Regions from separate parts of the Mesorhizobium sp. M0030 genome, predicted to be linked through region 3. Evidence: predicted binding sites of a transcription regulator. Region 3 holds the regulator's gene; each other region holds the start of a gene.
The links. Region 3 encodes PhoB, which activates phosphate uptake and scavenging genes when phosphate is short. Its sites were predicted from a motif close to TGTCATNNANCTGTCAT; they were not measured.
Positions count from the first base shown of each region.

Region 1: NKJ80_RS08905 (bifunctional 2',3'-cyclic-nucleotide 2'-phosphodiesterase/3'-nucleotidase) is a predicted target of PhoB. The motif match lies at 4,592-4,608, and genes of this name have one in related genera.
Region 2: NKJ80_RS30770 (esterase-like activity of phytase family protein) is a predicted target of PhoB. The motif match lies at 6,052-6,068, and genes of this name have one in related genera.
Region 4: ugpB (sn-glycerol-3-phosphate ABC transporter substrate-binding protein UgpB) is a predicted target of PhoB. The motif match lies at 3,618-3,634, and genes of this name have one in related genera.

Region 1 covers NZ_JAMYVE010000003.1:276,747-283,942, reverse strand. The annotation lists gene ald (alanine dehydrogenase) at 207-1,322, opposite strand; gene NKJ80_RS08925 (Lrp/AsnC family transcriptional regulator) at 1,478-1,951, shown strand; gene NKJ80_RS08920 (hypothetical protein) at 1,948-2,361, opposite strand; gene NKJ80_RS08915 (5-formyltetrahydrofolate cyclo-ligase) at 2,440-3,123, opposite strand; gene NKJ80_RS08910 (NAD(P)/FAD-dependent oxidoreductase) at 3,303-4,568, shown strand; gene NKJ80_RS08905 (bifunctional 2',3'-cyclic-nucleotide 2'-phosphodiesterase/3'-nucleotidase) at 4,710-6,689, shown strand; gene NKJ80_RS08900 (SAM-dependent methyltransferase) at 6,750-7,196, opposite strand, start outside.
Region 2 covers NZ_JAMYVE010000029.1:17,746-24,941, reverse strand. The annotation lists gene NKJ80_RS30800 (ABC transporter permease) at 1-744, opposite strand, end outside; gene NKJ80_RS30795 (ATP-binding cassette domain-containing protein) at 741-1,538, opposite strand; gene NKJ80_RS30790 (substrate-binding domain-containing protein) at 1,718-2,731, opposite strand; gene NKJ80_RS30785 (sugar phosphate isomerase/epimerase family protein) at 2,847-3,755, opposite strand; gene NKJ80_RS30780 (Gfo/Idh/MocA family protein) at 3,752-4,783, opposite strand; gene NKJ80_RS30775 (LacI family DNA-binding transcriptional regulator) at 4,978-6,003, shown strand; gene NKJ80_RS30770 (esterase-like activity of phytase family protein) at 6,165-7,196, shown strand, end outside.
Region 3 covers NZ_JAMYVE010000009.1:90,643-97,838, reverse strand. The annotation lists gene NKJ80_RS18875 (CHASE domain-containing protein) at 1-691, opposite strand, end outside; gene NKJ80_RS18870 (ATP-binding cassette domain-containing protein) at 848-1,645, opposite strand; gene NKJ80_RS18865 (sugar ABC transporter permease) at 1,658-2,974, opposite strand; gene xylF (D-xylose ABC transporter substrate-binding protein) at 3,119-4,159, opposite strand; gene NKJ80_RS18855 (ROK family protein) at 4,426-5,661, shown strand; gene phoB (phosphate regulon transcriptional regulator PhoB) at 5,692-6,381, opposite strand; gene phoU (phosphate signaling complex protein PhoU) at 6,398-7,102, opposite strand; gene pstB (phosphate ABC transporter ATP-binding protein PstB) at 7,144-7,196, opposite strand, start outside.
Region 4 covers NZ_JAMYVE010000009.1:209,204-216,399, reverse strand. The annotation lists gene NKJ80_RS19480 (sn-glycerol-3-phosphate import ATP-binding protein UgpC) at 1-423, opposite strand, end outside; gene ugpE (sn-glycerol-3-phosphate ABC transporter permease UgpE) at 431-1,279, opposite strand; gene ugpA (sn-glycerol-3-phosphate ABC transporter permease UgpA) at 1,289-2,173, opposite strand; gene ugpB (sn-glycerol-3-phosphate ABC transporter substrate-binding protein UgpB) at 2,245-3,555, opposite strand; gene NKJ80_RS19460 (hypothetical protein) at 3,741-3,887, shown strand; gene NKJ80_RS19455 (bifunctional diguanylate cyclase/phosphodiesterase) at 4,035-6,482, shown strand; gene tlpA (thiol:disulfide interchange protein TlpA) at 6,573-7,196, opposite strand, start outside.

The DNA.
Region 1 (7,196 bases), on a different contig from region 3:
TTTAGCCCCTTAGCATAGAACAAACCCGTCCGTGTTCTAACAGGCTGCTCGCTAATATTGGAATGACAAAAATGCCACATCGATAGGCAAAAGTGCTGTCGTGAGGGCTGCGCCTTGCCCTGGAGCGGGCGTTTTGCGGTCTTGGTAGCCAAGAAAAACCCGCCGGCACAACCGGCGGGTGAGGGAGGCAAAAATGCCAGGTCTGGTCAGGCCGCCAGAACCACTTTCGGTTCGACCAGCTCATAGCCGAGTGCTTCGGCGACGGCGCGATTGGTGATCTTGCCCCTGTGGACATTGAGGCCGTTGCGCAAATGGTGGTCGTCGACCAGCGCCTTCAGGCCCTTGTCGGCCAGCTGCAGGCCATAATGCAGCGTCGCGTTGTTGAGCGCGTGCGCCGAGGTCACCGGCACGGCGCCCGGCATATTGGCGACGCAGTAATGGATCACGCCGTCGACCTCATAGGTCGGCTCGGCATGGGTGGTGGCGTGCGAAGTCTCGAAGCAGCCGCCCTGGTCGATAGCGACGTCGACCAGCACCGAGCCCTTCTTCATGCCCGACAGCATTTCGCGGGTCACCAGCTTGGGTGCAGCAGCACCCGGGATGAGCACGGCGCCGACGACGATGTCGGCCGAGAAGCATTCTTCCTCAAGCGCCTCGACTGTGGAGTAGCGGGTGTGGACGCGGCCTGTAAAGAGGTCGTCCAGCTGGCGCAGGCGCGGGATCGAGCGGTCGATGATGGTGACGTCGGCGCCGAGGCCGACCGCCATGCGGGCGGCATGCAGGCCGACGACGCCGCCGCCGAGCACCGTGACCTTGCCGGGCAGTACGCCGGGCACGCCGCCGAGCAGCACGCCGCGGCCACCATTGGCCTTCTGCAGCGCGGTCGCGCCGGCCTGGATCGACAGGCGGCCGGCAACTTCCGACATCGGCGCCAAGAGCGGCAGGCCGCCGCGGTCGTCGGTTACGGTCTCATAGGCGATTGCGGTGACGCCGGACGCGAGCAGGCCCTTGGTCTGCTCCGGATCCGGGGCCAGGTGAAGATAGGTGTAGAGGATCTGGCCGTCGCGCAGCTGCGCCCATTCGTTGGGCTGCGGCTCCTTGACCTTGACGATCATGTCGGACTTGGCGAACACGTCGGCGGCGGTCCTGGCGATGGTGGCGCCGGCGGCGCGGTAGGCATTGTCATCGGCGCCGATGCCGGCGCCGGCGCCGCTTTCGACCAGCACTTCATGACCATGCGCGACATATTCGCGGACGGAGCCCGGCGTCAGGCCGACGCGGTATTCGTGGTTCTTGATTTCCTTGGGGCAGCCGACGCGCATAGTCTTCTCCTGATCCGGCCCTTCGGGCTCGTTCCCTGTATCAACCGAGTGAACCACGAATCGTTGCGCAGGTGTTTGCGAATGCGCTTGCGCGGGGTCACGCGTTTCGATAATCGTTGCGCGAAATCAAGGAAATTTCGCAGGAATCACGAGAAATGCCGCTCGACCGGATCGATATCGCCATTCTCGAGGCACTGCAGAAGGATGGCCGCATACCCAATGCGGCGCTCGCCGAAAGGGTCGGCCTGTCGCAGTCGGCCTGTTCGCGCCGGCTCGACAATCTGGAGAAATCCGGCACCATCCGCGGCTATCACGCCCGGCTTTCGAACGCAGCGCTCGGCCACCAGATGACGGCGATCGTGCACATATCGCTGTCGGGACAATTCGAAAAGACGCTGTCGGATTTCGAGGCGGCGATCAAGCGCTGCCCCAATGTGCTGTCCTGCCACCTGATGTCGGGCGAATATGACTATATCCTGCGCATCGCCGCCAAGGACCTGGTCGACTATGAGCGCATCCACAAGGAATGGCTGTCGGCGATGCCGCACGTGACCAAGATCAATTCGTCGTTTGCCCTGCGCGAGATCGTCGATCGCACGGCCATGGGCATGAAGCCGGAACTGGCTTAACGCCAAAGGCATATACGGATGTTCTTTCCGATATAGCACGCGCCTTCGCGGCGAAGTTCTTCCCAACGTTCATCCCCGTGAGTTTCGGGAATGTCCGAGTTCGCATAGCCTGCCCAGATATCACCGTCCTTGTAGACAACCGCCCAGTAATCTTTGGACATTTCGCCAGCGCCACTATGCGGATCAGGATAGTCGATCCCTGCAAAAACTAGCTTGCGTCCCTGGATGTTAAAATCGCCGCCCGTCTCGATTTGATAGGAGCATCTTCCGGATATGCGGGTCTGACCGTCAACAACAAGCAGGCAGCGGCCCCATTTATAACCGCTCGGCAAACGATGCTGTGGTTGCGCATGCGAGGGCGAAAGGGAGAACGCAATTGCAAGGGCAGCCGCTATGGTTCGTCCGATCATCTTGTCATCCGTTGTCGAAACGGTTCTCCGCAGCGTGTTCCTTTTTGAAGATTATTTATCGACCAAGTCGGATTTTTGTCAGGTGACACTGCGCTGCAATACGGCGGAGGCCTCGGTGACGAGCCGGTCCATCGGGATGTCGTGTGGCTGCGGGTAGATGGTGGCTATGCGCTGCAGGTCGTAGCCGACGCCGATGACCAATGGCTTGAACGGCATGGCAGCCAGCGTGCGGTCGAAGAAGCCACCGCCATAGCCCAGGCGGTAGTTTCGCGGGTCGATGCCGACGATCGGCGAGATGACGATGTCGGGCAGCACCGGCTCGCCTTCGGCCGGGATCGGGATGTTCCAGATGCCTTTTTCCAGCCGGTCGCCGGGTACATAAGCGCGGAAGATCAGCGGCTGGCCTTTCTCGATCACGATGGGCAGCGCCGTGCGGCCGCCGCGTTCGTTGATCGACGCCATCCACGGCCGCAGGTCCGGCTCGCCGCGAAACGGCCAATAGAGGCTGACCATGCGGCCGGCAATGTCGCCGATTGCCGCGTCGAGCCCTTCGGCGATAGCCCGCGACATCGCCACCCGCGCATCGGCGGAAACCGCCAACCGTGCCGCGATCAGACGCTCGCGCTCGGCCTTGCGCCAACGGCGCACATCGGTCCAGTCGGTCAATGGCGCGCGAAATTCCGGATCGAGTTCGTGCATGAAGCAAGGTGGCGAAGAATATTGCGCCCGCCCTTTGCCATCTTTGTCATCGTCGTTGGCCATGCTTCACTCCCGTGGTTCCAGCCCCTGCAAGGCTATACCCGTCCATGCTTGCCGACATAGGCATTCGCGACATCCGGCGACGAGTCCTGGGCAGCCTTAAGCGGCAATCTAGCTCGCCCCGACATTGTTGCGGTGCACAAAAATCACTAGATAAAGGGAGACAAACAGGGGTGAATGCGATGAGTGAAACCAGCCATCATGTCGTTGTCGTCGGCGCAGGGTTCGGCGGTCTCGAACTCACCCGGGCGCTGGCCGGCGCACCCGTGCGCATCACCATGATCGACAAGCGCAACCATCACCTTTTCCAGCCGCTGCTCTACCAGGTGGCGACCACCTCGCTGGCGACCTCGGAAGTCGCCTGGCCGATCCGTCATCTGCTGCGCAAGCGCGAGGACGTGACGACCCTGCTCGGCAACGTCACCGGCGTCGACCGTCCAGGCAAACGCGTGCTGCTTGAGGACGGCAGTTCTGTTCCCTACGACACGCTGGTGCTCGCCACCGGCGCGCGTCATGCTTATTTCGGCCACGACGAATGGGAGCCTTTCGCGCCCGGGCTGAAGACGCTTGAAGACGCAACCACCATTCGCCGGCGCATCCTGCTCGCCTTCGAGCAGGCCGAGCGCGAGACCGATCCGGCCAAGCGCCAGGCACTGCTGACACTGGTCATCGTCGGCGGCGGCCCGACCGGCGTGGAGCTTGCCGGCACCATTGTGGAACTCGCGCATGAAACGCTGCGCGGCGAATTCCGCAACATCGACACGCGTGAGGCGCGTGTGGTGCTGGTCGAGGCCGGAGACAGGATCCTAGCCAATTTCGCGCCAAAGCTGTCCGACTATGCCCGCAAGGCGCTGGAGCGGCGGGGCGTCACGGTCGAGCTTGGCCGCGCCGTCACGCGCCTCGATGCCGAAGGCGTCGTCTTTGGCGATACGCATCTGCCGGCGCGAACCATCCTGTGGGCCGCCGGCGTAGCGGCTTCGCCCGCGGGAGAGTGGCTTGGCGCGCCGGTGGACCGGGCGGGCAGGGTTATGGTCGAGCCCGATCTGACCGTGCCGAACAGTCCGGAGATCTTCGTCATCGGCGACACAGCGCATGTCTTGCGGCCGGACGGCAAGCCGGTGCCAGGCGTGGCGCCCTCCGCCAAGCAGGAGGGCAAGCATGTTGCCGCGACGATCAGGGCGCGGCTGGCCGGCGATGGCGCGCCTCGCCCTTTCCGCTACAAACATGCCGGCGACCTGGCGACGATCGGCAAGTGGGCAGCCGCGATCGATTTCGGCTCGATCAAGCTCACGGGATGGCTCGCCTGGTGGCTGTGGGGCGTGGCGCATATCTACTTCCTGATCGGCTTCCGCAACCGGCTGTCGGTGTCGCTTAGCTGGCTATGGATCTATTTCACCGGCCAGCGCAGCGCGCGGCTGATCACCCAGGGCGATGATAACAAGGGCTGAGGTTCTCAACCGCGGCCAAGGATATTCATCCAGCCGTCACCTTTAGCTGATCGACTGACTTCCCGATGGACATGGCCGGTTTTCGGCGCGAAGCTTCCGCTCGGGGCTGGGATCTTGTCACGTCGCTGGGAAGGAAAACCAATGCCGCATCTCAATTACCCCGTCTCCCGCCGTAGTTTTCTTGCCGGTACGGCCGCCAGCGGGGCGCTGATCATGCTCCATCCGTTTTCCGCCCGCGCGCAGGCCAATCAGGCGCATCTGAGGATCATGGAGACCACCGACATCCATGTGAATGTGCTGCCTTACGACTACTACGCAGACAAAGCCAACGACACGATGGGCCTGTCGCGGACGGCCTCACTGATCGCGGCGGTGCGCAAGGAAGCCACCAATGCGATGCTGATCGACAATGGCGATCTTTTGCAGGGCAATCCGATGGGCGATTACATCGCCTATGAAAAGGGCCTCAAGGAAGGCGATCTGCATCCGATCATGAAGGGCATGAACCTGCTGGGCTATGAATGCTCGACGCTCGGCAATCACGAGTTCAATTACGGCCTGTCGTTCCTCGACAAGGTGCTGGCCGGAGCCAATTTCCCCTTCGTCTGCGCCAATCTGATCCGCGGCACCGAGCTTGCCGCCAAACCGCGCGACGACAAGCTCTACCTCAAGCCCTATGTCATCCTCGACAAGAAGATCAAGGACGGGTCGGGCGTCGAGCAGCCGATCAAGATCGGCATCATCGGCTTCGTGCCGCCGCAGATCATGGTCTGGGACCTGAAGAACCTGGAAGGCAATGTCAGGACGCGCGACATCGTCGAGGCGGCCAGGGCATGGGTGCCGCAGATCAAGGAGGAGGGCGCCGACATCGTCATCGCGCTCTCGCATTCCGGCATCGATATCAAGCAGGGCGACGGCATGGAGAACGCCTCCTTCTTCGTCGCCGGCGTCGAAGGCATCGATGCGGTGTTCACCGGCCATCAGCATTTGGTCTTCCCCGGCAAGAAGGATTTTCAGGCGCTCGATGGCGTCGACACCGAGAAAGGCACGCTGCAGGGCAAGCCCGCCGTGATGGGCGGTTTCTGGGGCTCGCATATGGGACTGATCGATCTGCTTCTGGAACGGGACGGATCGAAATGGCGCGTAGCCTCGGCCACATCTGAGGCAAGGCCGATCTACGAGCGCGTCGACAAGGCAAACAAGCCGACGGTGGCGGACGACCAGCGCGTCGTCGATGCGCTGAAGGCGGACCATGAGGCGACACTTGCCTATGTCCGCCGACCGGTCGGCAAGACCTCGGCGCCGCTCTATTCCTATTTCGCGCTGGTCGCCGACGATCCGTCGGTGCAGATCGTCAACCAGGCGCAGAGCTGGTACCTCAAGGACATATTGAAGAGCACGCAGTGGAAGGATGTGCCGCTGCTGTCGGCGGCAGCACCCTTCAAGGCCGGCGGGCGCAACGGCGCCGACTACTATACCGACGTGCCGGTGGGCGACATCGCCATCAAGAACGTCGCCGACCTCTATCTCTATCCGAACACGGTGCGCGCCGTCGAAATCACCGGCGCGCAAGTGAAGGAATGGCTGGAAATGTCGGCCGGCATTTTCAGGAAGATCGAGCCGGGCAAGGCCGACCAGGCGCTCATCGACACCGAATTCCCGTCCTACAATTTCGATGTGATCGATGGCGTCAGCTACGGAATAGACCTGTCGCAGCTGCCGAAATACGATGCCAAGGGTGGCGTCGCCAATGCCGGCTCGAACCGCATCGTCGGCCTCAGCTTCGACGGCAAGCCTATTGATCCGGCAGCGAAATTCGTCGTCGCCACCAACAATTACCGCGCCGGCGGTGGCGGCAATTTCCCCGACATCAATGCCTCGAAGATCATCTACGAGGCGCCGGACACCAACCGCGACGTGATCGTGCGCTACGTCGTCAGCGAAGGCACGATCAATCCCTCGGCCGACGACAATTGGTCGTTCACGCCGCTGCCCGGCACCAGCGTCGTGTTCGAGACCGGCCCCAAAGCGAAGGATTTTATATCGGGAGTGAAATCGCTCAAGATCGAGCCGGCCGGCGAGGGCGAATCCGGGTTTGCGAAGTATCGCATCCTGCTTTGAGGCAACGTGCAGCTAACAGGGAAAACGAGCGGGCATACGCCCGCTCAATCACGCTTCGGATCAGGCTTTGTAGACCACTTGGCGCACGTCGATGTAGCTGGCTCTAAAGCCGGCTTCGCAATAGTGGAGATAAAATTCCCAAAGCTTCTTGAAGCGGTCGTCGAAGCCGAGCGGGACGATCTTTTCCCACGACGCCCAGAAGCGGTTGCGCCATTCGGCAAGCGTGCGGGCATAGTCGTCCGGAAAGACGCGCTCGCGCAGATGGGCAAGGCCATGGTCGCTGCCCAGCGTCTTCAGGATCGACGGCGTCGGCAGCATGCCGCCTGGGAAGACATAGCGCTGGATGAAATCCGGCCTCGCCCGATAGGTGTCGTAGGCGGCCTCGTTGATGGTGATGATCTGCAGGCCGGCGGTGCCGCCGGGCCTCAAGCACGCCTTCATCTTGCCGAAAAATACCGGCCAATATTTTTCGCCGACCGCCTCGAACATCTCGATCGAGGCGATGCG
Region 2 (7,196 bases), on a different contig from region 3:
GGTGAAGATGAACACTTTCACCCGCACGCGCTTGACGTCGATGCCCATCTGCTGGGCGCTGTCGGGGTTGTCGCCGACCACCCTCACCTGCGCGCCGAAGCGGTGCCGGTTGTAGAGCATTGCCGACAAAATGACGAAGGCGAGTGCCCAGAAGACCTGTACCGGAAAACCCCACACCTGACCGGAGAAGATGGTGTACGCCCAGCTGTCGCTGAGACCGGTCAGCGCCGTCGACCTGCCCTCGTTGATGATCTGGATCAGCCCACGCAGCAGGAAATTCATCCCGAGCGTGGCGATCAGCGACGACAGCCCGCCATAAACGACCAGTGATCCGACGAGGAAGCCGAGCAGCGTGCCGGTGATGAGTGCGGCAGCAATGCCGAGGAACGGATCATAGCCGGCCTGCACCACCAGCGCGAACACCCAGGAGGCAAAGCCCATGGTTGCGGGGAACGACAGGTCGATCTCGCCGCAAGTGACGACGAAGACCAGCGGCACCACCACGAACAGCGCAACCGGCAGCGTGGTCAGCACGGATCTGTAGAGATACCAGGTGGTGAACACGGTCGGGTTGGCGATCAGGAACGCCGCCATCATGATGATGAACACGGCGAGCGTGCCGAGCGCTGCGCGGTTGTCGATGACGAAACCGCGCAGCCAATGGTCGGACGGGTGCTTCCACTCGGGTCGGGCTGCCTTGCCGCCGAGAGGGCTCTGCAGATCGGGTTCCATGGTCTTGCTCATCGTGCTGCCCTCTCCGCGTCGCCGGCCTCGTGCAGCCCCGGCAATCCGCCGGGATGCGCAACGTCTTCCATGAAGTTGATCAGCTCTTCGGCCGACTTGACCTCGGTGCGATCGGCGGTCAACGCAACCTTGCCGCGGTCAATCACCACGAAGCGGTCGGCGATGTCGAAGACGTGATGGATGTTGTGGCCGATGAAGAGGATCGAGCGCCCGCTCGCCCGCACCTGGCGCACGAAATGGAAGACCTTGGCGGTCTCGGTCAGCGACAGCGCCGTCGTCGGCTCGTCGAGGATGATCAGCTCGGCCTGCTTGTAGATGGCGCGCGCGATCGCCACGCCCTGGCGCTCGCCGCCCGAGAGCTGGCCGACGATCGAGTGCGGCGTGAACACCTTCGAGGTGAAGCCGATCTCGCGCATCAGCCGGCTCGCCTCCTCTATCTCTTTATTGACCTTCAGGAAGCCCATGAAGCCGGTGAGTTCGCGGCCCATGAAGATGTTGCGCACAATGGTCTGCTGCACGGCCAGCGCCCGGTCCTGGAACACCGTCTCGATGCCGGCGTCGCGCGAGCGCGCCGCACTCCAGCCGGTCACCGGCTTGCCGCGCACCAGGATCTCGCCGCTGGTCGGCTTGACGACGCCGGACAGGATCTTGATCAGCGTCGATTTGCCGGCGCCATTGTCACCGATCAGGCCGACCACCTCGCCGCGGTCGACCGAGAGATTGACCCCGCCCAGCGCATAGACCTGGCCGTAGGATTTGCTGATGTCGCGCAGTTCGATGATGCGTTCGGCCATGGCGATCCTCGCTTGAGCAATTCCAGTAAAAATGTACGCGGTTTTTCGTCCGGAATTGCGTAAGAACAAAGAGATAGAGCGGTTCGCCGTTTCCTTGAAACGGTCAAATGCTCTCGCTTGCCGGCATTCTCGCCAGCGGTCCTGCCGGCCGGGCTTGGCCCAGCCGGCAGCTTGGGAGGTCAGCGCAGCGCCTGCTTGGCGAGCTCGGCGACGATCTCGTAATTCTGCGGCGTGACGAAACCGGCACCGGTGTCGACATTCATCGGCGCCAGGCCCAGCACCACCTGCTGGCAAAGGCTGAGGATCGGCAGATAGCCTTGCAGAAACGGCTGCTGATCGGCCGTCAGTTGCACCCAGCCGCCCTTGAACGCCTCGACGATCTGCGGGCTGGTGTCGAAGCCGAAATTGAAGATGTCGCCGGGCTTGCGTCCCGCCGCCTGCATATAGGTGGCGACATTGCCGAGCATCTGGCCGCCGGGATAGCCGACCGCCTTCACATCGGGATTGTTGAGCAGGGCCGCGGTGATCACCGGTATCGCCAGATTGGGGTCGGACGCCCACTCGCCGCTCGGCGGCGACGACAGCTGGATGACCTCGACACCGGCTTCCTTGAGTGCTGCCACCGTGCCGCGCTCGCGCGCACCGCGCGCCTCGTTCTCGAACGGGCCGATCATGATCGCCTTGTCGCCGGACTTGAGCTTGCCGAGCTTGAACGCCTCGACGCCGAGCGCGCGGCCCTGCTGCTCCTGCTGGGCGCCGACATAGCCGCCGCCGAACGCAGCCACCACCGTCGGCACCGGCACGTTCTGGTACATCATCTTGATGCCGTCCTTGTGCGCCTGTTCGGCCAGCGGCATGATCGCGGCGTCGCCGGGATGGCCCATCATGGCAATGCCGTTGGGCTTCACGGCGACGGCCTCGCGCAATTGCTGAACCATCTTCTCGACGTCCCACTGCGAGAAGATGTAGTCGACCTTGGGTCCGAGATCGGACGCCGCCTGCTTGGCGCCATTATAGACGATGGTGCCGAAAGCGTCGCCCTCGGCGCCGCCGACGAAAAAGCGGATGTGGACATCCTTGCACCACTGGGCGTCGAGCGCCTGCGCCGGCAGAGTGGAGATGGCAGCGCACAGCGCCGTGGCGGCGGCCACGACGGTCGAGCGCAGAAGTGTCGTTCTCATTGCGATGCTCATGCACGTTCCTCCCTTTTGTCCTCGGTGAGCCGAGGGGTTCGTCGTTCGCCTGTCGGCAGTGCTTGTCGGCAGTGCTTGGCAATCTGTCAGGCCGGCTCCTCCCACCGGCCCTCGGTCACGCCGGGTTCGGCAGGTAGGTCGCTCCTCCCCGGCATTGCTTGAGGTATTCCAGCCCGCGCACCTGGCCTGTGATTTCGAGGTCGCCGCGATAGACCGGGTCGTGCCAGCCCTCGATGTCGATGGCGCCCTTGTAACCGGCCAGCCGCAATTCGCTGATCACCCGCGTCCAGTCGCTGTCGCCAAACCCGGGCGTGCGCATCTGCACGAAGGGCAGCTTGCCGAACACGCCGTGCTCGCGGATCACATCCCAGCGCACCGTCGCGTCCTTGCCGTGGACATGGAAAATGCGCGGCGCCCATTTGCGGATCTGCGGCATCGGGTCGATGAGGTAGACAAGCTGGTGGCAGGGCTCCCATTCGAGGCCGAGATTGTCGTCGGGCAATTCGTTGAACATCAACTCCCAGGCATCGGGATTGTGGGCGATGTTCCAGTCGCCGGCCGCCCAGTTGCCATCCATGGCGCAATTTTCGAAGGCAATGCGCACGCCCTTGTCTGCGGCGCGCCTGGCCAGCGGACCCCAAACCTCACGGAAGCGCGGCAGGCTGTCTGTCAGCTTCTTGCCACGCAGACGTCCGGTGAAGCCGCTGACGATCGAAGCGCCGAACAGATGCGCATTGTCGATGACGGTTTCCCAGGCCGCGAGCACGCCGCGATCGACCTCGCCATCCTCCAGCGGATTGCCGAACACGCCGATCGACGACACGGCGACATCGGCATCGCCGATCGCCTCGCCAATCTCACCGGCGAGCCGCGCCAAATCCTTGCCGCCCAGCGTCTGCCAGAAGAAGGGCTGGATGCTCTCGAAGCCGAGCGGCAGAATCTCTTTGATGTAGGCGGCCGGGTCTTCGAGATTGGCCCGCACCATGGTGCCGATCCGGATGTCGAGAAGCGGGTTTGGCATCATGATGCTTCCTGTGTGATTGCGACGCGCCGTCCGGTCTCGGCGCTTTCGATGGCGCCAAAAACCATGGCCAGGCTTTTGATGTTGTCGCTGCCACGCGTTTCCGGCTCGCTGCCGGTCTCGATGGCGTGGATGAAATCCTTGATGATGCCGAGATGACCGCCGACGCGGTCGGCGGAATCGAGCGGCGGTACTGTGATGGGCTGGGTCAGGTCGAACAGGCCGTCGCGGACCGACAACACAACCTCGGCCTTCAGTCCGTCCTCGCCGTCCCAGACCAGGCTGCCGTGCTCGGCGACGATGCGCCACGTGCTCTCCCAGCTGGTGCGGAAGCCCGCCGCGCACCAAGAGCCTGCATAGGTGAACACCTTGCCGCCGCCGAGATCGAAGATAGCGCTGGCCGACGATCCCTGCCGGTACCAGGAATTGGCCGGCTCCCATTCCTGGCAAAAGACGCCGGCGGGATCGCCTGCGACCATGTAGCGGGCGGCGTCGAATGTGTGGATCGCCATGTCGAGCAAGAGCACATGGGCCATCTCCTCGCGAAAGCCGCCGAAATGCGGCGCGACGAAGAAATCGGCATGGATGCTGGTTGGCTTGCCGATGGCGCCGGAGTCGAGAAAGCGCCTGATGCGCCGGACATTGGCGACGTAGCGGCGGTTCTGCACGACCGCATGGACGCGCCCCGCGTTACGCGCCGCATCGACGATGGCGCGCGCATTTTCCGGAGTATCGGCCAGCGGCTTTTCCGTCAGCAGATGGCAATTATGGGCAAAGGCGGCAAAGGCGACGTCACGCCGGGCGGCTGGAACCACGACATCGAACACCGCGTCGGGCCTGGTCTGGTCGAGCACCGCGTCGAGGCTAGTGCCGATGACCGCGCCGTCGAGCCCGTATTCGTGCGCCCTCGCCTTCGCCCGTTCGGCGTCGAGATCGACAAGTCCGACAATGGCCAGCCCGTCGATCTGCCTCGCGGCATCGAGCCAGGCCTTGCTCATCGCACCACAGCCGACGAGGACGGCATTCATCATCCGGCATTCCTCCCGTCCGGTCCCTCCAGACCGAATGTCACGGCATTTCCGGCATCACCGTAAACGTTTCTCCGTAAACGTTTACGAGAACACACCCGATGGCGTAGAATGTCAATCGGCTGCCAGCGAAAATCATCCCGAAGCCTTGGCCTGGGCGGCAGCCGGTGCTAGCCAAGACAGGGGGAGAACTGTCCTTGGCGTCCAGCATCCATGACCTTGCGCGTCACCTGAACATTTCGATCGGCACCGTGTCGCGGGCGCTGAACGGCCGCGCCGACGTCAATGCCGACACCCGCCAGCGCGTGCTCGCCGCCGCCAAGCAATTGAACTATTCGCCCAACCAGTCCGGCCGCAGTCTGCGGCAAGGCACCACCCATTCGATCGCCTTCATGCTGCAGCCGCATCCGGGCGACCAGCAATATGGCGAACCCTTCTTCATCCCGTTCCTGATCGGTCTGCAGGGCCGACTGGCCGAGGATGACCTGGATCTGATGGTCGTCATGGGCGAGCCCGGCCAATATCAGCAGGAGAGGCTGCGCCGCGTGGTTGAGACGCGCCGAGCCGACGCGGTCGTGTTGGCCAATACACGGCGGGAAGACGATCGGATCGACTATCTCAGCAAGGCTGGCTTTCCCTTCGCCACGCTTGGCCGAAGTCAATCCGGCGACGACACCTATCCTTCGCTCGATATCGATTTCGAGAGGGCGGGTGATGAAGCCGTCGACCGGCTGGTCGCGCGCGGCCACCGCCGCATTGCCGCCATCCGCCCTTCGCTGGATCTCAACTTCGGCTACCTGTTCCTCGACGGCTACCGCAAGGCGCTGGGGCGGCATGGCATCGAAGTCGACCCCGGCCTGATCGCCGACGGCTTCATCAACGAGGCCGGAGGCTACCAGGTGACGCCGCGCGTGATGCTCTCCAAGGACCGGCCCACAGCCATCATCTTCAACAATGACGCAATGGCGCTCGGCGGCTGCAAGGCACTGGCCGAGATGGGCATCAGGCCCGGCCACGACATCGCGGTGATCGTCATCGTCGACACGCCGCTCTGCCGTTATTTCTCGCCGGCGCTGACCGCCTTCCGTCCGTCGCTGGAGCCGATGGGCCGGCGGCTGGCCGAAATGCTGCTGGCCTCGCTTCCCGCCTTTGCCGGCCCGGAAGGTCCGCGCATCATCCGCGAAGTCTGGCCGCTGGAACTGATCGCCCGCGACAGCGATTGATCATTGCGCTCTTCCCTCTCCTACAAGGGAGAAGGAAGAGGCCCTCTCTGTCACGCAAGTATCATGTTCGCGTCCTAGACCGCTTTGCGAGAGGGCGACATCGTCGATGCGATGCGGTGGCCCCTTTGCGCCGCTCAAGGCTTGTCACAAAAAGGATCTCCATGAAAATCTCGCACCGAACCGTGTCGCTCGGCGCCGCGCTGGCGCTGTTTACCGCCCTGACCCCTGCCCTTGCCGACAGCACCGCCACCGTTGGCGGCTTCGTCAACAAGGGCCTGGTCGGCGTCGGCCGCATCCCGGCCGATCAGAAGGACAAGTTCGGCGAGACCTTCGGCTCCGGCTCCGGCATGTCCATCGACGCCGCAAGCTGGACCCGTGGCGCGGACGGCTACAAGGGCTCGCTCTGGTTGCTGCCGGACCGTGGCTACAATGTCGTCGGCACCACCGATTACCGGCCGCGCCTCAACACTATTCATATCGAATTCACGCCGACCGCACTGGGCGCCACGCCCACCTCCGGCCAGGAACAGACAGGCGTCAAGGCGACGCTTGCCGATTCCCTGCTCCTCACCGACGACAAGGGCGCTGACGCCACCGGCCTCGATCCGCTCAACGGCGTGCGCGCGGCCAATGGCGACCTGCCGATCCTGCCCGAGGCCAATGGCAAGCTGGCGCTCGACAATGAGGCGATCGCGCGGCTGCCCGACGGCACCATGTTCATCTCTGACGAATACGGCCCCAACATCTACCGCTTCTCGGCCGACGGCCATCTGTTGTCGGCAACGCAGCCGCCCGCCGCTTTGGTGCCGATGCGCAAGGGCGCGCCGAACTTCGCCTCCGACAATCCGGGCCCCGGTGCAGCCGAACCCGATCCGAAGGATCCCGAAACCGGCCGCCAGAACAATCAAGGCCTCGAAGGCATGGCGCTGACGCCGGACGGCAAGTCGCTGATCACTGTGCTGCAGTCGGCGCCCCGCCAGGATGGCGGCGATTCGCCCGCGACGCGCCAGAACACCCGCGCGCTGGTCTACGACGCCTCCGACCCGGCCCATCTCAAGCTGGTGCATGAATATGCCGTGCCGCTGCCGGTGTTCAAGGACGCCAAGGACAAGACCAAGGTCGCCGCGCAGAGCGAAATCGTGGCGCTGTCCGACAAGACCTTCCTGATGCTGGCGCGCGACAGCGGAAACGGC
Region 3 (7,196 bases):
GGAACAGGTCGCGGGCGCGGAAGGCCGCGTAGAGAAGGCCTGATGTCGATGATCTGGACGCATTGATACCATCCGGCGCGGTTTCGACATTGAGCCTGACGAAGACCAGGAAACCGGTAAAGGTCTGCGCCGCGCCAGTGTCCTGGCCGAGCTGGACCAGACCGCTTGCGTGCTGTGCGTCATCGGCCATCGCTTTTTCGATCGCCTCGCGCCGCACCGGCTCGGTGAACATGTCGTAGCCGATGGTGGATTCGTTGGCAGGGTCGAGCGGCTCGAACAGCACGACGGGCGTGCGCCATGGCTGTGTCGTGTCCGGATAGACCGTGTGGGCGGCGCCGCGGTCGCGCAACATGTCGCGCTCGACCGCCGCTTCGTCACCGGTCTTGGCCAGCCTGAGATAGCCGATGCCGCGCAGGCCGGCGAAATTGTTATCGACATCGAGGGCGCTGAAGAAGGCCTTGAATTCGCTACCTGAAATCTCGCCATTGCGGGCGTCGAACAGCGCCTGCGTCGAGCGCAGCAGTGACAGATGCAGATCGATACGGCTTTCGATGCGGTTGAGCGCGTCGTCGGCCGTCGCCTCGAACTTGATGCGCGCCGCTTCCTGGGTCGCGAAATAGGCGAAGCCCGCCATCGTCAGGCTGATCAGTGCAACGGCAATGAAGGCAAGGATCGGGAAAAACTTCTTCAACGCAGGCCCATGGACGGTTCGGGACCTTTATGGGCAAGTCGCCGCGGCAAGACAATGGCGCGGCCAAGCCATAATGACAGCTGGCATATCATGCATATTTAGCCGGCTTATCGATCTCGAGCATCAGTGAACATGACAGCTGACGATAGCGTGGTCTCAGGCCGCGATCTTCAGCGCACCCGGACCGGGAATGGCGCCGGGCGGGCACTTTCCCAGGATGATCATGCCGAGCACTTCGTCCTGCGTCACATCGGTGGTGAGCGCGGTGCCGACGACCTGGCCGTTCTTCATTACGCAGACCCGGTCGGCAAGCTCGAACACGTCGTGAATGTCGTGGCTGATCAGGAAAATGCCGATGCCGTCGGCCTTGAGCTGCTTTACCAGTTCGCCGACCTGCGCCGTCTCCTGCGGCCCAAGCGCGGCCGTCGGTTCGTCCATGATCAGGATGCGGGCGTTGAACAGGATGGCGCGTGCGATCGCCACCGACTGGCGCTGGCCGCCCGATAGCTTGATCACGGGCTCCTTGAAGCGCTGGAAGCGCGGATTGAGCCGGCCCATCACCTTGCGCGCCTCGGCCTCCATGGCGACATCGTCGAGTGTCCCCCACGCGGTCATCAGTTCGCGGCCGAGGAAGAGGTTGGCGGCAGCGTCGACATTGTCGGCCAGCGCAAGCGTCTGGTAGATCGTTTCGATGCCGTATTTCTTGGCGTCGCGCGGATTGGAGATCGAGGCCTCCTGGCCGTTGACCAAGATCTGGCCGGCATCGCGCTTGTAGGCGCCCGACAGGATCTTGATCAGCGTCGACTTACCGGCGCCGTTGTGGCCAAGCAGCGCCACCACTTCGCCCGGGAAAAGATCGATGGACGCATCGTCGACGGCGCGAATGCCACCGAACGCGATCGAGATGTTGCGCATGTCGATCAGTGGCGTACCGGTGGGAGCAGTTTTTTCCATAATCGTTCCTCCCTAGACGCGCTTGCGGTAGACGGTGTCGAGCCAGACGGCGATGACCAGGACAGCGCCAACGACAATGCTCTGCAGCGGCGAGTCGATGCCGAGCAGCACCATGCCGGATTGCAGCGACTGCATCAGTAGCGCGCCGAGCATGGCGCCCATCACCGTTCCGGCGCCGCCCGCGAGCGACGTGCCGCCGATGACAGCGGCCGCGATCACCAAAAGCTCGTCCAGTGTGCCCAGCGCATTGGTTGACGCATTGAGACGGGCCGACGAGATCGCCGCGCTGATTGCAGCCAGCACACCCATGATCATGAACACCTTCATGGTCACCCAGCGCGTGTTGATGCCGGCGAGTTCCGCTGCCTCCGGATTGCCCCCGATGGCGAAGACATAGCGGCCGAAACGCGTGCGCTTGGTGATGAACGTCATGATGATGCCGACAATCACCGCCATTAGCACCGGTATGGCGATGCCATGCGCGATGAACAGCCCGCCTTCGGGAACGGTGATGCCGTTCTGCTGTGCGTACTGGCGCACGATGCCGATCGGCCATGGATAGGAATTGGCGATCCACACGGCGCCGAGGATGGCCGCGCAAGTGACCACGCCAAGCAAGGTCTCGGCCCAGACGGGGCGCAGTGGAAAGCTGAAGCGCTTGCGCTGTGAGCGACCGTTGAGCAGCGCGAAGGCGACCGCCGCGCAGGCGACGATGCCGACGATCCAGCTGGCAGCGGCGCCAATCGAGCCGCGTGGTCCGCCGCCCATCAGCTGGAAGGTGGCGTCGAGTGGCGCGACCGTGCGCCCGCTGGTGATGAGCCATGCCATGCCACGCCAGACCAGCAGGCCACCAAGCGTCACGATGAAGGCCGGAACCTGCATATAGGCGATGATGAAGCCCTGGAACGCGCCGATCAGCAGACCAAGCACCACGCCGGCGGCAAGCGCGACGACCCAGAGCCAGGGGTTTCCAAGCTGGAAGCCGATGACGCGAATCAGGAATTCGGCCTGTGCCACGCCCATGATCATGCCGATCACGCCTTCGACGGAGCCCACCGAAAGGTCGATGTTGCGCATGACGATGACCAGTACCATGCCGGTCGCCATGATCGCGACCGAGGACGTCTGCACCGACAGGTTCCAAAGATTGCGCGGCGTCAGGAAAAGCCCACCCGACAGGATATGTATGCCGACCCAGATGACCAGCAGCGCGCCGACCATGCCGAGCATGCGCGTGTCGAGCTCGGTCGCTTTCAGGAACCGGGCGACCGCGCCGAGTTCAGACGCTCGTGCCGTATCGGCCTGCGGATTTGAGGTCGTGTCGGTCATGATGTCCTCCAGCGGCTTGCCGTCTGGCGCGGATGCCGGACCACAGCCTAGAAGTTTGCCGCCGATGGCGGAAACACACAATTCTCGTAGAGAAAACGCCGCGGCTTGACCGCCGCGGCGCCTCATTTCTTCAAGTCGTCGAGATCAGTTGCAAGCCGCGACGCTGCCGGCGGCGACGCCTGTGCAGACTTCGTCCTTCTTGATCCAGCCGGCGTCGATGACGACGTTGAGGTTGTCCTTGGTGATCGCGACGGGGGTCAGGAACAGCGACTTGACGGTGTTGCCGCCAGGCGTGGTGAAGTCCTTGGCGCCGGCAATGTCGCCCGTCTTCTTGCCATCGGCAAGCTGCGAGGCGATCTCGGCGGCGTTCTTGCCGAGTTCGCGCGCGTCTTTCCACACCGACACCGTCTGCGTGCCGAGCGCGATGCGGTTCAGGGCGGCATGGTCGCCGTCCTGGCCCGAGACCGGAACCGTTCCGGCAAGGCCCTGCGCCGTCAGCGCGGCGACAACGCCGCCGGCGGTGCCGTCATTGGCCGCAACCACGGCATCGACCTTGTTGTCATTGGCGGTCAGGAACTGTTCCATGTTCTTCTGGGCGTTGGCCGGCAGCCAGCCATCGGTATAGGCCTCGCCGACATTCTTGATCTTGCCCGAGTCGATGGCTTCCTTGAGCACTTCCATCGAGCCCGAGAACAGGAAATCGGCATTCGGATCCGAGCCCGAGCCCTTGATGAAGACATAGTTGCCTTCGGGCTTCGCCTTGAACACTTCGCGGGCCTGCATGCGGCCGACTTCCTTGTTGTCGAAGGTCAGGTAGAAGACGTCCTTGTTCTCGATCAGGCGGTCATAGCCGACGACCGGAATGCCTTCGTCCAGCGCCTTCTGCACCGCCGGGCCGATGGCCGAGGCGTCCTGCGCCAAGATGATCAGCGAGTTGGCGCCCTGCGAGATCAGGCTTTCGACGTCGGTCAGCTGCTTGCCGGGATTGGACTGCGCGTCGGCCGAAATGTACTTGTCGCCGGCGGCTTCGATCGCCGTTTTCATCGCCGCCTCGTCGGTCTTCCAGCGCTCTTCCTGGAAGTTCGACCACGACACGCCGATGACCTTGTCCTTCGCCTGCGCGACCGACATCAGCGCCAGCGACATGGCGACACCCGCCAGCATGGCGGCTGCAAATCTGTTCATTATAACCCTCCCTGCGCCGCCCACGGCGCGACAAAACCGGCCCGAAGGCCTGCACAAAGAGGCTCCATTTTTTCGAGCCTCGAAAAAATACTGGTTCAATGATAAGGCACTGTCAACATCGATTATGATGGATTCTGATGGCGTTGCCGAATTTTTTCGAGCTCCGCAATAAACAATGACAGGGCTGCCGGCGTCTGCCAATATTTGGCTGGTGCCGTCGAACGCCTTCACTATCATGAGGCGCGAGGAGGCCGGGAGGAAAACAAATGTCGGTTGGGATCCGCCACGACGATCTGCGCCGTCGCAACCGTGCGATGGTGATTTCGGCCGTGCGCCGGGCCGGCCAGCCGTCGCGGACCGAGATTGCGGCGACCACCGGCCTCAGCCATTCGACGATATCGGCAATCTCGTCTGATCTAATTCAAGAAGGCATCCTGATTGAAGGCAAGCCTGGCGAGACCGGCTCGCTGAAACGCGGCCGGCCGCAGGTCGGCCTTGGCCTCAACCCGGAAGCGGCGGCGGTCATGACCGTGGTGCTGTCGCTGAACTTCCTCTCCGTCACCGTCATCGACTATGCCGGCCAGGTGGTCGCGGAAGAACAGCGCCGGCTCGACACGCTGACCATGCCGCGCGACGAGCTGATCGGCGAATGCGTAGCAATCGTCGGGCGGCGTCTCGCGGACCCGGACCTCGATGTCCAGAGCATCGCCCGCATTGCCATGGGCATCCAGGGCATCACCGATTCGCAGGCGCGGGCCATGCTGTGGTCGCCAATCACGCCACTGACCGACATTGCCTTCGCCGACATGTTGGAAGCGGAATTCGGCATTCCTGCCACCATGGAGAACGACTGCAATATGATGGCGGTGGCCCTGCAATGGCGCCAGCCCGAGCGCTACCGCGACAATTTCATCGCGATCCTCTTGTCGCACGGCATCGGCATGGGGCTGGTGCTGAAAGGCGAACTGTTCACCGGCACCCATTCCTCGGGCGGCGAGTTCGGCCACATGATCCACCGTCCGGGCGGCGCGCTCTGCCGCTGCGGGCGGCGCGGCTGCGTCGAGGCCTATGCCGGAAACTACGCCATCTGGCGCAGCGCCAAAATGATGAGCGAAGATGCCGAGCCGGTCGATATCGGCGACGCTGATATGCGCGCACTCGCCGCGCGCGCCCGCGAAACCGATGGCCCGGAGCGCGAAGCCTATCGCAAGGCCGGTGAGGCGCTCGGCTTCGGCCTCGGCAGCCTGTTTGCGCTGATCGACCCGGCGCCTGTCGCCATGGTTGGCGTCAGCGCCGCCGCCTTCGACCTGATCGAGCCGGCATTGCGCGAAGCGATCGCCCAGACCGCCGGCGGCCAGCACTCGAAATCGATCTCCTTCGACACCGAGCCCAACGAGCTGCCGCTGATCCGCGAAGGCTGTGCCATGCGCGCGCTCGGCTTCGTCGATCAGGAGATTTTCGCGCCGGGCATTCAGGCCAAATCCGGCAAGCATGTCGCCTGAATGGCCGGCAACGGCGCGACGCGCAGCATCCTAGTCTTCCCTGATCGCGTAGCCGGCGCCGCGAATGGTACGGATGACATCCGGCATGCGGCCGTTGTTGACCGCTTTGCGTAAGCGCCCGACATGGACGTCGACGGTTCGCTCGTCGATGTAGATCGTCTCGCCCCAGACATTGTCGAGCAGCTGGCTGCGCGAGAACACGCGGCCGGGATGGCGCATCATGAATTCGAGCAGCCGGAACTCGGTCGGTCCGAGCCTGATCTCGCTCTTCTTGCGGTAGACACGGTGCGACTCGCGGTCGAGCACGATGTCGCCGACCTTGAGCACGCTGGACAGCACTTCCGGCTTGGCCCGGCGCAGCAGCGCCTTCACGCGCGCCATGAACTCCGGCGTCGAGAATGGCTTGACCAGATAGTCGTCGGCACCGGTGGACAGGCCGCGCACGCGATCGCTTTCCTCACCGCGCGCGGTCAGCATGATGATCGGCAGCCGCTCGGTTTCGGGCCGCACTCTAAGCCGCCGGCAGAGCTCGATGCCGGAAACAGCGGGCACCATCCAGTCGAGCACCAGGAGATCGGGCACGTTTTCCTGCAGGCGGATCTCGGCCTCGTCGCCGCGTGTCACCACCTCGACCTGATAGCCTTCGGATTCGAGGTTGTAGCGGAGGAGCACGCCTAGTGGCTCCTCGTCCTCCACGACCATGATGCGTGGCGCGATCATAGGCAGTTCACCCTCATCAGGCCGGCGTGGCCATCGCCGTCTCGTCCTGCTTCGGACGATTGGCGGGCAATTGCTGGCCGGTCAGCACATAATACGCATTTTCGGCGATGTTGGTGACATGATCGCCGATGCGCTCAAGATTCTTGGCGCAGAACAAGAGATGCGTGCAGGCGGTGATGTTGCGAGGGTCTTCCATCATGTAGGTCAAGAGCTCACGAAACACGGACGTGTATTTGACGTCGATGCGCTCGTCGTCATTCCTGAGTTTTGCAAGCGCTGCCGCATCGGTGGCGGCATATTCCTCGACGACGCCTTGCACCTGGATCAGCACCAGTTGCGCCATGGCGTCGATGGAGTGCGAGAGGTCGCGCGGCGTGACGCTCAAGCCCACGGTGCCGACGCGTTTGGCGATGTTCTTGGCGAGGTCGCCGATGCGCTCGAGGTCGCCCGCCATGCGGATCGAGCCGACCACGGCGCGCAGATCGTTGGCCATCGGCTGGCGCTTGGCGATCAGCGTGATGGCGCGGTCGTCCAGTTCGCGCTGGCGCGCATCCATGATGGCGTCGTCGGAAACGACACGCTGTGCCAGCGCATTGTCCGAATTGAGCAGCGCCCTGGTCGAGCCGCTGACCATCGAGCCTGCCAGATCGCCCATGTCGCGGATCAGCTTGCTGATCTGCCCGAGCTCTTCATCGAAGGAGGCGACGGTATGTTCACCCATGATCTTGGTCCTCGTGCCTGAAAATTCACCCGCCGGACGGCTCAGCCGAAGCGGCCGGTAATGTAGTCCTGGGTGCGCTTGTCGTCGGGGTTGG
Region 4 (7,196 bases), 120 kb from region 3:
CTGGCGCTGGCCGCCGGAAAGCTCGCGCGGGCGCCGGTCGAGCAGCGCCGTGAGCTCCAGCACCTTGGCGGTCGAGCGAACCCTGCTGTCGATCTCGTCCTTGGGAGTACCCCGGTTGCGCAACCCGTAGGCCATGTTGTCGTAGACCTTCATATGCGGGTAGAGCGCATAGTTCTGGAACACCATGGCGATGTCGCGCTCGGTCGGACCGATCGTGTTGACGATCTTGCCGTCGATGGCGACGGTGCCGGAAGAAATGGTCTCAAGCCCTGCAATCATCCGCAACAGCGTGGACTTGCCGCAGCCGGACGGCCCAACCAGCACGCAAAGCTCCTTGTCGGGAATGGCGATCGAGACCCCCCTCACCGCCTCGACGCCGCCGGGATAGACTTTCTTCACATCCTTCAGATCGACGGTCGCCATCGGCTTCTCACTTTTCGGAATCGACAAGTCCGCGCACGAACCAGCGTTGCATCAGCACCACGATCAGGATCGGCGGCAGGATGGCCAGCATCGCGGTGACCATGACCAGATGCCATTGCGTATCGGCATCGGCGAAGGAAACCATCTTTCTAAGGGCGATGACGATGGTGTTCATGTCGTTGCTGTTGGTGACGAGCAGCGGCCACAGATACTGCGTCCAGCCATAAATGAAGAGGATGACGAACAGCGCCGCGATGTTGGTGCGCGACAGCGGCAACAGGATGTCGAAAAAGAAGCGCCATGGTCCGGCGCCGTCGACACGCGCCGCTTCCACCAACTCACCTGGAATGGTCATGAAGAACTGGCGAAACAGAAGCGTGGCGGTGGCCGAGGCGATCAGCGGAATGATCAGGCCGGCATAGGTGTCGATCATGCCGAGATCGACCATCACCTTGTAGGTCGGCAGGATGCGCACCTCGACGGGAAGCATCAGCGTGATGAAGATCAGCCAGAAGAAGACCATCCGAAGCGGAAAACGGAAGAACACGATCGCATAGGCCGAAAGGATCGAGATGAAAATCTTCCCCACCGCGATGCCGAGCGCCATGATCGTGGTGTTGAGCAGCAATCGGCCGACACTGACGCCGCCGATGCGGCCGACACCGCCGAACAGCGCCTCGCTGTAATTGTTCCAGACCTGGTCGCCGGGCAAAAGAGGCAATGGCGGCTTGAGGATGGTCTGCAGCGTCTGCGTGGAGGCAACGAAGGTGTAGTAGATCGGGAAAGCGACGATCAGGATGCCCAGGATGAGCACGGCGTGGGCGATGAGGGCGCGAAGCGGGGACTGACCAATCATCGCTCGCGCTCAACCGTAGTGGACTTTGCGTTCCACATAGCGGAACTGGATGGCCGTGAGTGAGATGACGATGACCATCAGGATGACCGACTGCGCGGCCGAATCGCCGAGGATCAAATTGACGAAACCGTCATTGTAGACCTTGTAGACCAGCGTCTCGGTGGCCTTGCCCGGCCCGCCGCCGGTGACCGCATGGACGATACCGAAAGTCTCGAACAGCGCATAGACCGTGTTGACGACCAGCAGGAAGAAGGTCGTCGGCGCGAGCAGCGGGAAAACGATGGTCCAGAAGCGCTTCGTCTCCCCGGCGCCGTCCATGGCCGCCGCCTCTATCAACGTCTTCGGCACTGCCTGCAGCCCGGCGACGAAGAACAGGAAATTGTAGCTGATCTGCTTCCAGGCAGCCGCAGACACCAGCAGGATCATGGCTTGGTTGCCGTTAAGCAAGGGATCCCAGGCGATGCCGAGACCTCTCAAGGCGTAGGCCAGCGAACCGATCGAGGGGTTGAACAGAAACAGCCACAACATGCCGGCAATCGCCGGCGCCACCGCATACGGCCAGATCAGCAGCGTGCGATAGAGGCCTTTGCCGCGCACCACCTTCTCGGCCATGACGGCAAGCAACAGGGCCACACCCATGGCGACGATCGCGGTCGCCAGAGAGAACACCAGCGTAACTTTGATCGAGTTGAGGTAGGCCGGGTCGGCCAGCACCTTGCGAAAATTGGCGAGCCCGACGAACTTGCTCTTCAGCCCGAACGGGTCTTCCCTGAGCATCGACTGGTAGAGCGCCTGCCCGGTCGGCCAGTAGAAAAAGATCAGCGTAATGGCGAGTTGCGGCGCCACCAGCAGGTAAGGCAGGGTCTTGTTGGGAAAGACGACGCGTGGAGACAGGGTGATTCCCTCGCTATTCAGGAAATCGTCCACGCGGGTCCGCGTGGACGAGGTTCAACTGACAAATCGCTTCAGTTTCCGATCGCTTCCTGAATCGCCTTGTTGCCGCGTGCGACCGCGTTGTCGAGCGCCTGCTGCGCAGTCTGCTGGCCGGCCAGCATCTTCTCGAACTCCTCGTTCTCGATGTCGCGCACCTGCGGCAGGTTGACGAGGCGCACGCCCTTCGAGTTCTCGGTCGGCGCCTTGCCCAGCATCTGCAGGATCGGCGTCTCACGGCCCGGGTTCTTGTCATAGAAGCCGGACTTCTTGGTCGCCTCATAGGCAGCGAGCGTCACCGGCAGATAACCCGACTTCTGATGCAGGTACTCCTGCACTTCGGTCTTGGAGAGGTAGGAGAAGAACGCCGCGACGCCCTTGTATTCCTCGTCCGATTTGTTGCCGAACACCCACAGGCTGGCGCCGCCCGGCGTGGTGTTCTGGGGCGCGCCCTTGGCGTCACTATCATAGGGAAGCTGGCCGATGCCGTAGTTCATGCCCGACTTGACGATGTCACCGAGACCCCCCGACGATTCGGTGAAGATGCCGCATTCGCCGGCAAGAAAGATCTGCTTGGCTTCGGAGGTACGGCCGCCATATTTGAAGGTGCCATCCTTGGCCAGGTCGGCGAGCGCCTGGAAATGATTGACGAAGATCGGCGCATTGATCTTGAGCTCGACGTCGGTTCCGGCAAGTCCGTTCTGGTTGGTGCCATAGGAAACGTCGTTCCAGGCAGCGAAGGCCTCAAGGTGGATCCAGGTCAACCACGTCGAGGTATAGCCGCAGGAAGCGGCGCCGCTCGCCTTGATCTTCTTGGCGGCTTCCCACACCTCGTTCCAGGTCTTTGGCGGGTTGTTCACATCAAGCCCGGCCTTCTGGAAGATATCCTTGTTGTAGTAGAGGATGGGCGACGAGGAATTATAGGGGAAGGACAGCATGGTCCCGTCCGGCTTCGAATAGTAGCCGACGATGCCGGGCAAATACTGGCTCTTGTCGAAGGTCACGCCGGCGCTGGTCAGCACATCGGCCACCGGCTTGATCGCACCTTCGGCGGCCATCATGACGCCGGTACCCACGTCGAACACCTGGATGATGTCGGGCGCTTGCCCCGCACGAAAGGCAGCGATGCCGGCATTCAGCGTTTCGGGATAGGTGCCCTTGAAAACAGGGAGAATTTCATAGTCGCTCTGGCTGGCATTGAAATCCTTGGCGATCTTGTCGACCACCTCGGCATTGGCGCCGGTCATTGCATGCCACCAACTGATCTGGGTGGCGGCGAAGGCGGAGGTGGTGGAAAGCAGGGTCAAGGTGGCGGCAACACCGGCCGCAAAGCCGAACAACTTCATGTTTCATCTCCCGTTTGTCATTGGCGAAAGGGGCGCTCCCGCGAACGCAATATGTGTCGCTGATGACAATCGGACAACGGATTTGTTGCTGTTTCGTGAATTTCATACCCGGCTAACTTCGCGCCCCCTCGCCTTGCAACGAGGACAGAGAGAAATGCCAAGCCGGCTCAGCGATAGAATGGGGCATGGTGGGCCTGCAAGGATCGCCGACCGCCCAGCGATGCGTGAAGGGCCCGCGTGACAGCGCCACGCACCTGCACCGTGCGGCCGCCAAACCGGCGCTCGGCCAGATCGAGATCGGCCGAGCGGCATCGCGCCAGGCGCTGCTGTAACCGTGCGTCTGGAATGAGACAGGATCGCCGCAACGTACAACCCGAAAAACCCGCTGTAGTTGTAGTTCGCATAACCGATTCTTCGTCAAGCGTGGCATACTAATCAAGTGGACGGCTTGATTGCTGTGGGAGAGCAGGTGGGGCGAGATGCTGACGGTCTATAATTGTATCGTGCATGAGCACGATCTGAGACTGGTCGCACTGGCAGCGCTCATTTGCGGTATTTCTTCCTTCTCGGCGGTCAACCTGCTTCGCCATGTCGACCGCTCGAGCGAGCGCAACCGCTATACCTGGCTGATGATAGCAGCCACTTCCACCGGCTTCGGTATCTGGGCGACGCATTTCATCGCAATGCTTGCCTTTTCTCCCGGAATCCCCAACGCCTACAATACGGAAATGTCGGCGCTTTCGCTCGCCGGTTCCGTCGCCCTGACCGCCGCGGGCATGTGGATCGCCACCTTGCGCCGGGGCATCGACTACCCTCTGGTCGGCGGCGCGGTCCTCGGCGCCGGTATCGCCGCCATGCACTATATCGGCATGGCCGCCTTCGAGGTCGAAGGGCGCATCGTCTGGAACCCGCTGCTGGTCGGCGTCTCGGTGCTGACAGGCGTCACCCTCGCCGCGCTGGCGCTGCTGGTCGTGTTGCGACGGCCGTCCATGCAGGCCACAATCGCCGCCGCCATCCTGTTGACGCTGGCGATCTGCAGCCTGCACTTCATCGCCATGGGCGCGGTGTCGATCTTCCCGGACTCCTCCATCGAGATATCGCAGTTCACGGTCGAACCGGTGTCGCAGGCCTTCGCCGCCGCTGCAGTCAGCATGGCTATCCTGGTGCTTTCAGCCGCAGCATTGTGGATCGACCTTCGCTTCCGGCGTCACAAGCTCGAGGCCGAGCGCATGCACGGCCTCGCCAACGCCGCCGTCGAGGGGCTGATCGTCTGCGACGGCGCCCGCATCGTCAGCGCCAATGACAGCATCGCGGCACTCACCGGCATTGCGCCGGAAGTGCTGAACGCGATGCTGCTTGGCGACCTCTTCGGCGAACGCACCGCGGCCGGCATGTCCGACTGCAGCGGACAGGCACAGGAAGCCGAACTCAGAGCCCATGACGGCGCCACCATCCCCGTCGAACTTATCGCCAGAAGCATCGACTATTGCGGCAAGCGGCACAGCGTGGTCGCCGTGCGCGACATCCGCGAACGCAGGAAGGCCGAGCAGGAGATCCTGCGCCTCGCCCATTTCGACCCGCTGACCGGGCTCCCCAACCGCCGCAGTTTCTCCGGCCGGCTCGAGGCCGAAATTGCCGCAATGGACCGCGGCGGCAAGGGTGGGCATCTTGCGCTGCTGCTGCTCGACCTCGACCGCTTCAAGGAAGTGAACGACCTGTTCGGGCATGGCGCCGGCGATGCCATGCTGCAGAAGGTGGCGCTATGCGCCTCCGCCGTGCTCCGCCACGGACAGATGCTGGCGCGTCTCGGCGGCGACGAGTTCGCCATCATCGCTCCGAACCTTCCCGATCCGCAGGCGGCCGGCCGCATCGCCGAGGCGGTGCTGGCGGCCATGCGCGAGGAAAACCGGCTGTCGGTCGGCGGCGGGCTGGTGTCGGCCAGCATCGGCATTGCACTTTATCCGCTCGACGCCGATGAGCCGACACTCCTGGTCAGCCACGCCGACACCGCGCTCTACCGCGCCAAGGCCGAGGGCAAGGACACTTACCGTTACTTCGAGGCCTCGATGGGCGCCGAGGCGCGAGACCGGCGCGTGATGGAGCACGAACTGCGCCAGGCCATGGCGCGCGATGAGTTTCGCCTCGTCTACCAGCCACAAAAGGAGATCAGCAGCGGGCGGATGGTCGGGTTCGAAGCGCTGATCCGCTGGCGCCATCCGCAGCGCGGCGACGTGTCGCCGGCGACCTTCATCCCGGTGGCCGAAGACAGCGGCGTCATCATCCAGATCGGCGAATGGGTGCTGGCGACGGCCTGCGCCGAGGCAGCGCGCTGGAAGAACCCTCTCACCGTCGCGGTCAATGTCTCGGCGGTGCAGCTCCACAATCCGAATTTCAGCCGCAAGGTGCATGAAGTCCTGCTCGGCTCCGGCCTGACGCCCGGCAGGCTCGAACTCGAGATCACCGAAACGGCGCTGGTCAAGGACATGCCGCGCGCGCTGGCGACCTTGCGCCAGGTGAAGGCGCTTGGCGTGCGTGTGGCGATGGACGATTTCGGCACCGGCTACTCCTCGCTGTCCAATCTCCGCGCCTTCCCCTTCGACAAGATCAAGATCGACGGCTCATTCATCAAATCAGTCGACAGCAACGGCCAGGTGGCAGCCATCGTGCGCGCCGTTCTGGGGCTTGGCCGCGGTCTCGGCCTGCCGGTTCTGGCCGAGGGCGTCGAGACGCTGGGCGAGCTGAAATTCCTCGACGCCGAGGCCTGCGAGATCGGCCAGGGCTACTATCTAGGCCGGCCCAGCCCGATCGAGGCGTTCAGCGAACTGACCGGCGTCGCGGCACCGGCGGCACAAGACGACGCCGGCGTCAAACAACGCGGCGGCAGCATCTTGATGCTGCCGCCGGCGGCGGCCCTGCGCTCAGCCTAGAGCAATTAGTGTGAAACGGTTTCCGTCCGAAATTGCGTCGAAACAAAAAAGTTAGCGCGGGTAGCCGTTTCGACGAAACGGTGAACCGCTCTAAGGGGCGAGTGCGGCCTCGACCAGGCGCTTGGCATCCGGTCCCGACCATTCGGCCGGTCCGTTCATATGCGCGATCAGGCAGCCTTCGCCATCGATCAGCATGGTGACGGGGAGGCCTAGCGCCAAGCCACGCGTCTTGACGTCGTTGAACAGCGCCAGCGTCGAATCGCGGTAGTAGCCGAGCGACCCGATGCCGATATCGGCGAGGAACTTCTTGGGCTTCACATCGTCGCCGGCATCGACATTGACCGCGACCACTTCGAAGGCATCGCTGCCCTTTTCCTTCTGCAAGGCGTCGAGCGCCGGCATTTCGGCGCGGCAGGGCGCGCACCACGTTGCCCACAGATTGAGCAGCACGGTCTTGCCGGCATGATCGGCGAGCGTCATCGGCTTGCCGTCGGGACCGTTGAAGGCGAGACTTTCCAGCGATTGCGGCGGATCGGCGGGCAGCAATGCCGCAACCTGGCCGGTGGCTGCGGCGGCAACTTTTTTGGCGCGGTCGCTCTTGGCGGCGCAGGCGACGTCGTCCTTGCTGTTGCCCGCGCCGGCCGCAGGTGCGCTGCCGGTGGCTGCGTTGTTGCCAGACCCGCTCTCGCTGACATATACCGCGACCGCGCCGGC